DNA from 2 places in the Cytobacillus sp. T106 genome. Region 1 is predicted to be linked to the other one. Evidence: riboswitches for the same ligand, from Rfam matches in the RefSeq annotation. Region 1 holds a riboswitch; the other holds the start of a gene.
What was found. Region 1 has a riboswitch for glycine ahead of gcvT (glycine cleavage system aminomethyltransferase GcvT). Riboswitches for the same ligand answer to the same signal wherever they lie in the genome.

Region 1 (5,831 bases):
ACAATGTAAACGAATAGTCGGGGATCTTCGGTGTAAGCTGCAGCTGAAGCAGGCGGTCATGGAAGTTTTCAACCATTTGGCCATTGAGCAGCTGCAGACCGATCGATTTGAATACATCTCTTTTCCGGTCGCATTGATAAGAAATTTTTACATTCATGCAAAGCCACGGCCTTAAAGGCGTCTGCCTGCCCGGCGGGGAAGAATGCTGTTCGTACAGACGGATGTAGCCTGCAAGGCTCCGTGCTGATTGAAATATCTGATGCAGGCGCGGAGAACCGAAATGGATCGTTTCTCCCTTCAAGTCGGGAGGCGCAAGCTGCCGGTTAGTAATGAACGTCAGCTTCATCGGGTTCGGGATGCCTCCGGTTTTTTCAAGATAATGCCAGTAGAAAGGACGGTTCATCAGCTCTTTATCAAGCTCAATTGTCAGCTGGACTGTCATATAGCCGGGCCCCTCCTCAGTGATATCACAGCCGTTTGCGGTAAAATAGCGTGCCAGGAATTTACGTATTTCCTGCTGCTGCATGTGCGCCGCCCTCCTTCATTTCTTCAGCAAGCTGTATCATGCTATTCAAGTTCTCCATTTTGATTCTCATCTCTCCCTCTGAAGCCGATCTTCCAAAAATATCAGTCAGATGGTCCTCGATGCTTCCGAACTCAAGCTTGGCGAGGATATCATCAAGCTCCCCGATGACTTTTTCAAACAGATGAATCTTCTCATACAGCAATTTGAGAATATGTTCTTCAACAGTATCCTTGACTGCGAAATTATAAATCATCACATCTTTTTCCTGGCCCAAACGGTGGATCCTTCCGATTCTTTGTTCAAGGCGCATCGGATTCCATGGCAGGTCATAATTGATAATATGGTTGCAGAATTGGAGGTTGATCCCTTCACCTCCGGCCTCTGTCGCAATCAGGACCTGGACATTGTTCTTGAACAGCTCTCTCATCCAATCCTTCTTACCCCTTTTGAAACCGCCCCTGAAAGGGACAGAACTGATGCCGTGCTGCTTCAGGAACCATTGGAGGTAAAGCTGGGTCGCCCTGTATTCTGTGAAAACGATGACCTTATCGTCAATGCCTTTGATAAGCTCGAGCGCTTTTTCTGCTTTAGAATTTCTCTGAACCTTCTCCACTTTGCTGACCAGGAACTGAATCTGTTCCTGAAACATATCAGAAGGGGCCTCCTGCCTGGAAACCATATTGCGGAGCGTATAAAAGACTGCCTCCCGGCTGCTGCAGGCCTCGCGCTGCAGGGTCATGACGGAGAACTGGCTTGAATTGACCCAATCTCCTTCCCCTCTCAATTCTGTAACAGATTCGTACAGATCTCTTTCTTCCTTGGAAAATTCAATCGGGATGGTTTCTACATGCCGTTTTGTCCATTCAATCCCGGTATCAGCCCGCCTGTTCCGGATCATCACTTTATTGACCAGCTCTTTCAGGTGGGCATTGTCATCGAGCGAGCGTGAATCCTTCTTATATTTTTCATAAAAAGCTGTTTCATTACCCAGATGGCCAGGCTTCAAGAGAGAAACGAGGTTGAAAATCTCGCTTATCCTGTTCTGGATCGGTGTAGCAGTAAGGAGAAGGCAGAATTTCTTTTTCAGGCTCTGGACAAATTCATAGTTTTTCGTTTTGCTGTTTTTCAGCTTATGAGCTTCATCGATGATAATCAAATCATAATCAAGTGAAAAAATGATGTCGCGGTGCGGATTCCTTTTGGCTGTATCTATGGAAGATACCACCACATCGCACTGCTCCCACACATAAGCCTTGCGCTGGGCAACTGCCGGTATGTAGAATTTTGTGTTCAGCTCGATTTCCCACTGGGTGACAAGAGAGGCTGGAACCAGGATAAGGACTTTTTTCACGAGACCCCTAATCATATATTCTTTTAGTATCAGTCCCGCTTCAATTGTTTTTCCGAGCCCGACCTCATCGGCCAGTATCGCTTTTCCGTTCATATTCTCAACTACCTGCCTGGCAACTTCCAGCTGGTGGGGAAGCGGCGTCAGGTCCGGCAAGTGCCCCGGAGCCTGGAGGCCATTGAATTCGGGGATGATGGTATGCTGCTCGACCTCTGCAGCAAGTCTGTAAAGCTCCCAATTCCCCCAAGGTCCGTCATTGGATATTCTTGATAGAAACTCGGTTTGCCATGTAGAATCAAAATCGATCTGGACTGGCATGGTAAAACACTCCTTCGCTTGTAGTTAAGCCCCTCTTGGCAATGCCCCCGGGGAGTCCTGCGGGTAAAAAGAAGCGTCTCAAATTATATATTGCCCAATCTGAAATAGGATGGTAGGATGATAATAGCTTTGAATGTTTCGAAATTTGTCATTAAACAAATTTTGGCTCCGAACGGCCATCAGCAGCATGCTGCGGATTCTTCATTGAATAGTATGGCCATATTGGAAAAAATTATAAATGCGGATGAGAATAAGGGGAGAGACTGTGTATACAGCGCCGAAGGAGCAAGCATTCATGTGAATCTCTCAGGCAAAAGAACCCTTGTTGGACGCGGCTCTGGAGAGTGCTTCATTTAGGAAGCCACCAAAGGGGAAAACCGGTAAAGGTAAACTTTCAGGTGCCAGGACAGAGACCCTCGTTAGGAACGGGGGATTTCTCTGTCCTTTTTTCGTGCCCAAAACCTTCAGGCGTTCAAGCCTCATGGTTAGCAATCTTGTATTTATTATTTGGATCAAGGGGGACAAGTGAATGTCACAGCTAAAACGTACACCATTATATGAGGAATACCGGAAGCTTGGAGCAAAAACCATCGATTTTGGCGGCTGGGACCTGCCGGTGCAGTTCACTGGCATCAAAGATGAGCACGAAGCCGTAAGAACAAAAGCAGGCCTGTTTGATGTATCCCATATGGGAGAGATAGAAGTGAAAGGGCAAGCCAGCCAGGATTTTCTGCAAAAAATGATGACCAATGATATCTCCAAGCTCAAAAGCGGCGGTGCACAATATACCGCGATGTGCTATGAAAGCGGCGGCACTGTTGACGATTTGCTTGTGTATAAATTCGAGGATGATCACTATCTGCTGGTTGTCAATGCGGCAAACATAGAAAAGGATTATCAGTGGCTTGAAGATCATCTGATTGACGGCGCTGACATCAGGAATCTATCTGATCAGACTGCCCAGCTTGCTTTGCAGGGACCTGCAGCTGAAGGGATTCTCCAGAAGCTTGCAGGCGAAAAGGATCTAAGCGAAATTGGCTTTTTTAAATTCAGCAGTGACGTGGATCTGAATGGAAAGAAAGCGCTCGTTTCCCGCACCGGCTATACGGGCGAAGATGGATTCGAGATCTACTGCCATTCGGATGATGCCTCAAGCATCTGGAATGATATCCTTGAAGCCGGAAAAGAAGAAGGTGTGCTGCCTTGCGGGCTCGGCTGCCGCGACACCCTGAGGTTTGAAGCAAACCTTGCGCTGTACGGGCAGGAGCTGTCGCCAGACATTACCCCCCTTGAAGCCGGGATCGGTTTTGCTGTAAAGATTAATAAAGAAGCAGATTTCATCGGCAAGCCTGTCCTCAAGCAGCAAAAAGAAAATGGTGTGCCGAGAAAGCTGGTCGGGCTTGAAATGATTGACAGGGGAATCCCGCGCCACGGATATCCGGTGCTGGCGGATGGAGAGCAGGTCGGCGAAGTGACGACAGGCACACAATCACCGACCCTGAAGAAGAACATCGGCCTCGCCCTGATCAAGACCCAATATGCGGAGCTTGGCAATGAGGTAGAAGTTGAAATCCGTGGCAAACGGCTGAAAGCAGTTATAGCTGCCACACCTTTTTATAAAAGAGATAAGAAGTGACGGAGGGGAAAAACATGACGCATCGCTATCTGCCTATGACAGAAACAGACAAAAAGGAAATGCTTGAGAAGATCGGGGCAAGTTCGATTGATGAACTGTTCAGTGATATACCTGAAGCTGTCAGGTTTAAGGGAGAGTACAATATTAAACCGGCAAAGCCGGAAACGGCATTATTGAAGGAGCTTACCAAGCTGGCAGGAAAGAATGCCGACCTCAGGTCCAATTCATCCTTCCTCGGAGCCGGTGTCTATGATCATTATATGCCGGTGATTGTGGACCACGTCATTTCCCGCTCAGAATTCTATACGGCCTATACACCGTATCAGCCGGAGATTTCGCAGGGGGAGCTGCAGGCCATCTTTGAATTCCAGACGATGATCTGCGAACTGACTGGCATGGATGTAGCCAATTCTTCCATGTATGACGGCGGCACTGCCCTCGCTGAGGCAGCCATGCTTTCAGCTGGCCAGACGCGCCGCAAGAAAATCCTGATCTCCGAGGCTGTACATCCGGAATCGAAGGATGTTGTCAGAAGTTATGCAAAGGGGCAATATATTGAGGTTGTTGAAATTCCGCATAAGGACGGAATCACAGATATGGATGCGCTGAAAGAGCAGATGGACAGCGATACAGCTGCAGTCATTGTTCAATACCCTAACTTCTTCGGCCGCATAGAGCCGCTGAAAGAGCTTGAGGAAGTCATCCATGCCCAAAAATCCATGTTCGTTGTATCAAGCAATCCGCTTTCCTTGGGCGCATTAACGCCTCCAGGCAAGTTTGGCGCCGATATTGTGGCAGGGGATGCGCAGCCATTCGGGATCCCTACGGCATTCGGGGGACCTCATTGCGGTTATTTTGCCGTCACCTCCAAACTGATGAGAAAGGTGCCGGGCCGCCTTGTCGGGCAGACGATTGATGAAGAAGGCCGCCGCGGCTTCGTACTTACCCTTCAGGCAAGGGAACAGCATATCCGCCGTGATAAAGCGACTTCCAACATCTGCTCCAACCAGGCCTTGAATGCTCTTGCTGCATCTGTCGCCATGACAGCCCTTGGCAAAAAGGGAGTCAGGGATATTGCCGTCCAGAATATGCAGAAAGCCCGCTATGCCAGGGATCAGTTCAAGAAGGCCGGATTCGAGCTTGCCTTTGAAGGCCCGATCTTTAATGAATTTGTCGTAAAGCTGAATGCACCAGTCAAGGAGATCAATAAGAGCCTGCTCGATAAAGAAATCATCGGCGGCTATGATCTTGGCAGAAGCTATCGTTCACTGGAAAACCATATGCTGGTTGCCGTGACAGAGCTTCGCACGAAAGAAGAAATCGATACTTTTGTTAAAGAATTGGGGGATTACCATGCATAATCAAGACCAGCCGCTGATTTTTGAAATAAGCAAGCCGGGCCGCACAGGCTACAGCCTGCCGGAACTCGATGTACCTGAAGTGGATGTGGCTGAATTGCTGCCTGAAGGATACCTGCGTGAAGAAGAGCCTGAGCTTCCGGAAGTATCGGAATTGGACATCATGAGGCACTATACTGCTCTCTCAAAAAGGAATCATGGCGTGGATTCAGGTTTTTATCCGCTGGGATCATGCACAATGAAATACAATCCGAAGATCAATGAAAATGTAGCACGCTTTAACGGTTTTGCCCATATTCATCCCCTGCAGGAGGAAAGCTCTGTCCAGGGTGCATTGGAGCTGATGTATGACCTTCAGGAGCATTTGATTGAGATTACCGGAATGGACGAAGTGACGCTGCAGCCGGCAGCAGGTGCACACGGGGAATGGACAGGGCTGATGATGATCAGGGCTTTCCATGAATCCAATGGCGACACCGGCAGGACAAAGGTTATTGTCCCGGATTCAGCCCACGGGACAAATCCGGCATCAGCAACGGTCGCCGGCTTTGAAACCGTCACCGTTAAATCGAATGAGAACGGCCTAGTAGACCTTGAGGATCTGCGCCGGGTAGTCGGATCCGATACAGCTGCCCTGATGCTGAC
Region 2 (5,831 bases), on a different contig from region 1:
TGAAGAGATTTACCTGTTTTTTCAAGGAAATACTTTTGGTGTAATTGAAATGCTGCTGATGATGGACTTTTTTACAGAGTTGTAAAACGGTTTGCCTGCCCTGTAAAGATAATTAGGATGATAGGTGCGAAAAGCCTGGGGATGCAAAGATCCTTCCTTTAACCTTGCTAGTTTTCCAGCAGGTTCATGAGCGAGTGGATGATAGGTCAAATTCGGCCACTCGGCTTTCAGGTATTGGTCATATCGCGGTCCTGTGAAAAATAGAACCACGTCAGGCTTCAGGATCTCCAATTCTTCCCTGATCACAGGGAATGCTTCCTTTTGAATAGCTACCAGACTCTTCTTGGGAGCGCCTTTGCTGTTTTCCTTTCCTAGCTTGATAAGATTATTCCAGACTATCTCAACACGCTTGTCCGGGTAAGCTTCTTTTATATCCCCGGTATAATCTTTTACCGTGTTCCAAAAAGGCCCTCCATAGCGGAAGCACTTCCCCTCGCCAAAAAACCTGGAGTAGGTCCCCAGCAGCTCCTCTATGGATTTAGAGCCCAGGCTGCCTTCCCATGTATTCGTTTCCTGGCCCAAGAACATTACTTTTAAGTCGGCTTTTTGATATTGTTCCTCATCGTTTATTTTCAGAAGAAGAGGGTTGCTGAGATTGTTTCCTTCAAGAGAAGAGAGCATGCCTTTATAATATTTTTCGTATAAGTTATAAAGCTGTTTGTTTATCATCATATTCCCTTTCTTTTTTATCATATATGGATGACTTTACCACAAATTAGGGGCAGATGAAGGGTTGGTTAATTATCCTGCTTGCAAGGAGCATATTCTAAAAGGAGTTATGAGGAAATCATTAGGCACTGCTCACTTCAGCTCGGAACTTGAGCAGAATATCCTAATAAAATCTTACTTTTAACAAAGGATAAAACATGCCATATATCCTGTTTCCTGCAATTTACAATCACTTAACAGAATATCACAAGAAAATTAATACATCCTCATTATGCTGATAATTAGAAACTATCAATTAAAGGGGGATTTGAAATGAAGAATCATTTGAGGAATAAGGTTGCCGGGATTTCTGTGGCTGCGGCTGTTGCGTTTTCTTCTCTGGGATTTGCTGTAAACAATCACCTGGCTGAGGCAAAGGACAACAAGAAGAAAGAGCCTGCCAATGTCATTATGATGGTCATGGACGGGACAAGCGCAGGGGCCACTAACCTGGCGAGATGGTACAAAGGCGGGAATCTGGCGATGGATGAGATCCTCATCGGGGGGGTGCGCACCCATTCCGCAGAATCGGCAATCACGGATTCTGCACCTGCTGCAACGGCTTTAGCGACAGGCAATAAAAGCAATGACAAGGTAATCGGGCTTCTGCCTGCACTGGTGAATACACCGGGTGTCTCTCCAGTCAGCGAGAAGGATGCCCACAGACCGGTGGCCAATGTGCTCGAGGGGGCAAAGCTGGCTGGAAAGTCGACAGGAATCATTTCCACATCTGAAATTCAGCATGCAACGCCTGCAGGATTTTCATCACATGCGGCGCACCGCAGCAATTATCAGGACATTGCCGAGCAGCAGGTATACCAGGGCATTGATGTAGTCCTTGGCGGAGGCAAAGAATCTCTGGCACCAGGAACAACCAAGAATGCCCGCGTTGATGGCGAGAATCTATTGAATGTGATCAGCCAAAACGGCTACCAGTTTGTCGAGACAAAGGAAGCCCTCCTAAAATCGAAATCAAATAAAATCTGGGGCTCATTTGCGCCTTCCGCAATGGCCTATGACTTTGACCGAAAGGCTGCAAAGAGCAGCCAGCCTTCTCTGGCTGATATGACGAAAAAAGCGATCACAACGCTGGACAAGAACAAAGAAGGCTTCTTCCTGTTTGTTGAAGGAAGCAAGGTGGACTGGGCAGCGCATGCCAATGACACCGTCGGAATTCTTAGTGATGTACTGGCATTTGATGATGCAGTGAAAGAAGCACTCGATTTTGCGAAAAAAGACGGCAACACAATGGTCATCGCAGTCAGTGACCACGGAAACAGCGGAATCACAATGGGGAACGTCAACACAAACAGCAATTACCCGGAAATTCCTGTATCAGCTTATATCGACCCGCTGAAAAAAGCGTCCATGACACTTGAAGGGGCTTTAAGCCAACTGAAAGCAGACCGCTCAAACATGGAAAAAGTGGCCGGCCTGTACGGATTGGATAATCTGACAAAAGAAGAACTCGATAAATTGAAGGCGTCCGCAAACCTGCAGTCTGATATGGCCAAAATGCTCGCAAACCGCGCGAATATCGGCTTCTCGACTGGCGGGCATACCGGCGAGGATGTATTCTTGTACGCATATGGACCATCAAGGCCTTTTGGATTGATCGATAACACTGATATTGCTAAAGCAATGGCAAAGCATATGGGCTTCAACCTGAAATCCGTTACAGACAAGCTGTTCGTCAATGCGAAAGAGTCGTTTGAGAAAAAAGGCTACAAGACCCGCATTGATGTAACAGATGCGAACAACCCGGTCTTTATCGCAGAAAAAAGCAAGACAAAGATCGAACTGCCTGTGAACAAAAATATCGCTCATATCGTACAGAACAACAGGATTGTCACGAAAAAACTCGATGGCGTCACGGTCTTTAACGGAAAAGATTTCTATGTTTCCGAAAAGGCTTTGAATCTGTCTAAATAATGGTACAAGAGGTGCTTCCCCGGGGAGGCGCCTTTTTCTTTTTGTTAGAGAAGGAAAACGGAACGGTTGACAAACGACCCGTACGCTACTATTATATAAAAAATATTGCTGTATAATTTCATACCAAGCTATGAATGCCATGGGTCGTGCTGTGGCAGGAGCAGCTTCTGGAGAGACCGCGGGTTTCCGCGGCGCCGAAGGGTTCACCATCTCAGGCAAAAGGACAGAAGAGTATTGGATATACATTTGGCATGCTTTATGACTTGCCTTTATATTCGTTATTCTGATGATCAGGAGATTGGGGATTCCCCAGTCTCTTTTTTTATTGCAGTAAAACTTTGTGTTCAATAGTTCACATCTAAGGGGTCAGACCCCATTTTAAGAGGAGGAATCAGGAATGGCACAGCAGGAGTTAAAAAGAGATTTAGCCAATCGGCATGTACAGTTGATCGCGATTGGCGGCACGATTGGGACAGGGTTGTTCCTTGGGTCCGGAAAAGCGATCCAGCAGGCCGGCCCGTCCATCATCCTTGCATATCTGCTCGTCGGAACCGCCTTGTTTTTTGTCATGAGGGCACTTGGGGAGCTGCTCTTATCAAAAGCGGGCTATCAATCTTTCACAGATATCGCCGAAGATTATCTTGGGCCGCGGGCAGCTTTTGTGACAGGCTGGACCTATTGGTTCTGCTGGATCATGACCGCGATGGCCGATGTAATCGCAGTCGGCGTCTATGTTCAATACTGGTTCGACATCCCGCAATGGGTGCCGGCCATCATCTCCTTGATTATCCTGCTCGGATTCAACCTGCTGACGGTCAAGCTGTTCGGGGAGCTGGAGTTCTGGTTTGCCCTAATAAAAGTAATTACGATCCTTGGGCTGATCGCAGTCGGCATCTTCCTGCTGATCACCGGATTTAAGACCGATGCGGGAACCGTTTCGCTGAGCAATCTCTGGGAACATGGCGGAGCATTCCCGAACGGGGCGGCAGGATTCTTATTTTCCTTCCAGATGGTAGTCTTTGCCTTCGTTGGCGTGGAACTCGTTGGCGTTTCGGCAGCGGAAACGAGCAGCCCGCAGAAAAATATCCCGGCTGCCATCAATAAGATCCCGCTCCGCATCCTGTTTTTCTATGTAGGCGCCCTGATCGTCCTTTTGTCGATCAATCCATGGACAGACCTGAATGCAGCAGAAAGTCCCTTTGTGAAAACCTTCAGCCTCATCGGGATCCCGGTTGCAGCTGGAATCATCAATTTCGTCGTCCTGACTTCAGCTGCATCTGCCTGCAACAGCGGGCTGTTCTCAACGAGCCGGATTCTGTTCAGCCTAAGCAAAAACAATCAGGCACCGGCACGTCTGAACAGGCTGAATAAGCAGCATGTACCGGCCAACGCTCTGTGGCTGTCTGCCCTGGTCGTATCAGTGGGGGCTCTTTTAAGCAAGCTCTTGCCAGGACAGGCGTTTGCCATTGTGACCACCATCAGCGCAATCTGCTTCATCTGGGTATGGGGCGTCATCCTGATCTGCCATCTGAAGTATAAAAGAACGCGCCCTGAGCTGCATGCGGAATCTGCTTTCAAGGCACCGTTCACTCCATTAGTGAATTATCTCGTTCTCGCATTGTTTGCGATGATCCTCCTGATCATGCTGATTGCCGAAGAAACAAGGCCGGCGCTCCTGCTGACGCCTGTGTGGTTCCTTCTGCTGTATGTAGTCTATTTTTACAGAGGGAAGAAGAAGAAGGAAGAAGTGCCTGCGGTTAAAGGAGTACATTAAGATGGCCATGATTATCTCCCTGAATTATGCTATAAAGAAAGGGCATAGAAATCAGCCAAAGGAGATTGAATGATGGAGCAAGAATTGGTTCTATGGTCAGACAGGATTTCATATTTAACGCCTGTCGGCCCGACAGACAGGCCGATCCTGATGGCTGTCTCGGGGGATAAGCATACCTTAATGATAGATGCCGGCAATTCTGCGGCACACGCAAAGCTATTTTTGGAAAAATTAAAAGAAGCGGGTAGGCCGGAGCCAACTGTGGCAGCCATTACCCATTGGCATTGGGACCATATCTTTGGGCTTGAATCCCTGGATATCCCGTCGATTGCCTCTGTTGATACAAGGGTGGAGATGGAAAAACTGGTCCCATTTAAGTGGGATGACCGATCACTGGACGAGCGGGTTGAGGAGGGAATTGAGATCCAGTTCTGTGCGGATGCGATCAAGGAAGAATTCCCGCAGCAGGAACGGCCTATCCGGATCAGCCTGCCGGACATAACATTCAAGGATGAAATGACGATCGACCTTGGCGGCATCACCTGCGTCCTGAAGCAGGTGGGCGGAGACCACGCCCCTGATTCGGTCATTATTTATATAAAAGAAGAGAGGATCGCCTTTCTGGCCGATGCGACTGCGCCGAAGATGTATGCGCCAACCTGGCGTTTTACGGCCAAGGCAACACTCGACATGCTTGATAAAATTGAGATGTTCAATGCGGATACGTATATCATCTCCCACTGGAAGCCTATTACAAAAGAAGAATACCAGGCGGAGGCGAGTCTGCTCCGGACTCTGTCCCACTTAGTGGCAGCGTACGAAGGCGATCAGGACAAGATGAAAAAAGGCCTTGAAGCGTTTTACGGCCGGCCGCTTACCAATGAAGAACAAGAAACGCTCATGTACTTTGTGAATGGTTTTATAGGATAGGGGGATGAAGATGGCGAAAAAGAGATGGCTGGTGATCCTGCTGCTTCTATTAATTGCAGCAGGCGTATTGGATATCCTATTTGAGGGGCTGTTTTTTCAAATGCTGCCCGATTCAATCCAAACTAATTTAAGGGACATGCTTTAAGCCGAAAGGATGAGAAGATGCTGAAGGAAGTGTGTGTAGAAAATCTGACACTGATTCCCGAGAAGATCAGTAAAGGCGCCCAACGCGTGGAGCTGTGCGATAATCTTTCGGTCGGAGGGACAACCATAAGTCATGGTGTTGCGGTGAAGGCAATTGAATATTGCCGCGGGCATAACGTGGGAGTCATGGCAATGGTGAGGCCGAGGGGCGGAAATTTTGTCTATAGTGCGGAAGAGATTGAAATTATGAAAGAAGACATTGTCCACCTTGTGCAGCTCGGTG

Region 2: linked by a shared signal. The riboswitch ahead of ABU165_RS21540 (amino acid permease) and the one ahead of gcvT (glycine cleavage system aminomethyltransferase GcvT) in region 1 are both predicted to bind glycine.

The regions. Positions count from the first base shown of each region.
Region 1 is NZ_JBEUMK010000001.1:492,817-498,647, forward strand. Features, by position in the region: gene ABU165_RS02450 (YqhG family protein) at 1-526, opposite strand, end outside; gene ABU165_RS02455 (DEAD/DEAH box helicase) at 504-2,192, opposite strand; glycine riboswitch at 2,437-2,524, shown strand; glycine riboswitch at 2,528-2,604, shown strand; gene gcvT (glycine cleavage system aminomethyltransferase GcvT) at 2,722-3,828, shown strand; gene gcvPA (aminomethyl-transferring glycine dehydrogenase subunit GcvPA) at 3,843-5,189, shown strand; gene gcvPB (aminomethyl-transferring glycine dehydrogenase subunit GcvPB) at 5,182-5,831, shown strand, end outside.
Region 2 is NZ_JBEUMK010000017.1:11,222-17,052, reverse strand. Features, by position in the region: gene ABU165_RS21550 (uracil-DNA glycosylase family protein) at 22-729, opposite strand; gene ABU165_RS21545 (alkaline phosphatase) at 1,042-2,700, shown strand; glycine riboswitch at 2,858-2,937, shown strand; gene ABU165_RS21540 (amino acid permease) at 3,098-4,474, shown strand; gene ABU165_RS21535 (MBL fold metallo-hydrolase) at 4,544-5,404, shown strand; gene ABU165_RS21530 (hypothetical protein) at 5,415-5,549, shown strand; gene ABU165_RS21525 (copper homeostasis protein CutC) at 5,567-5,831, shown strand, end outside.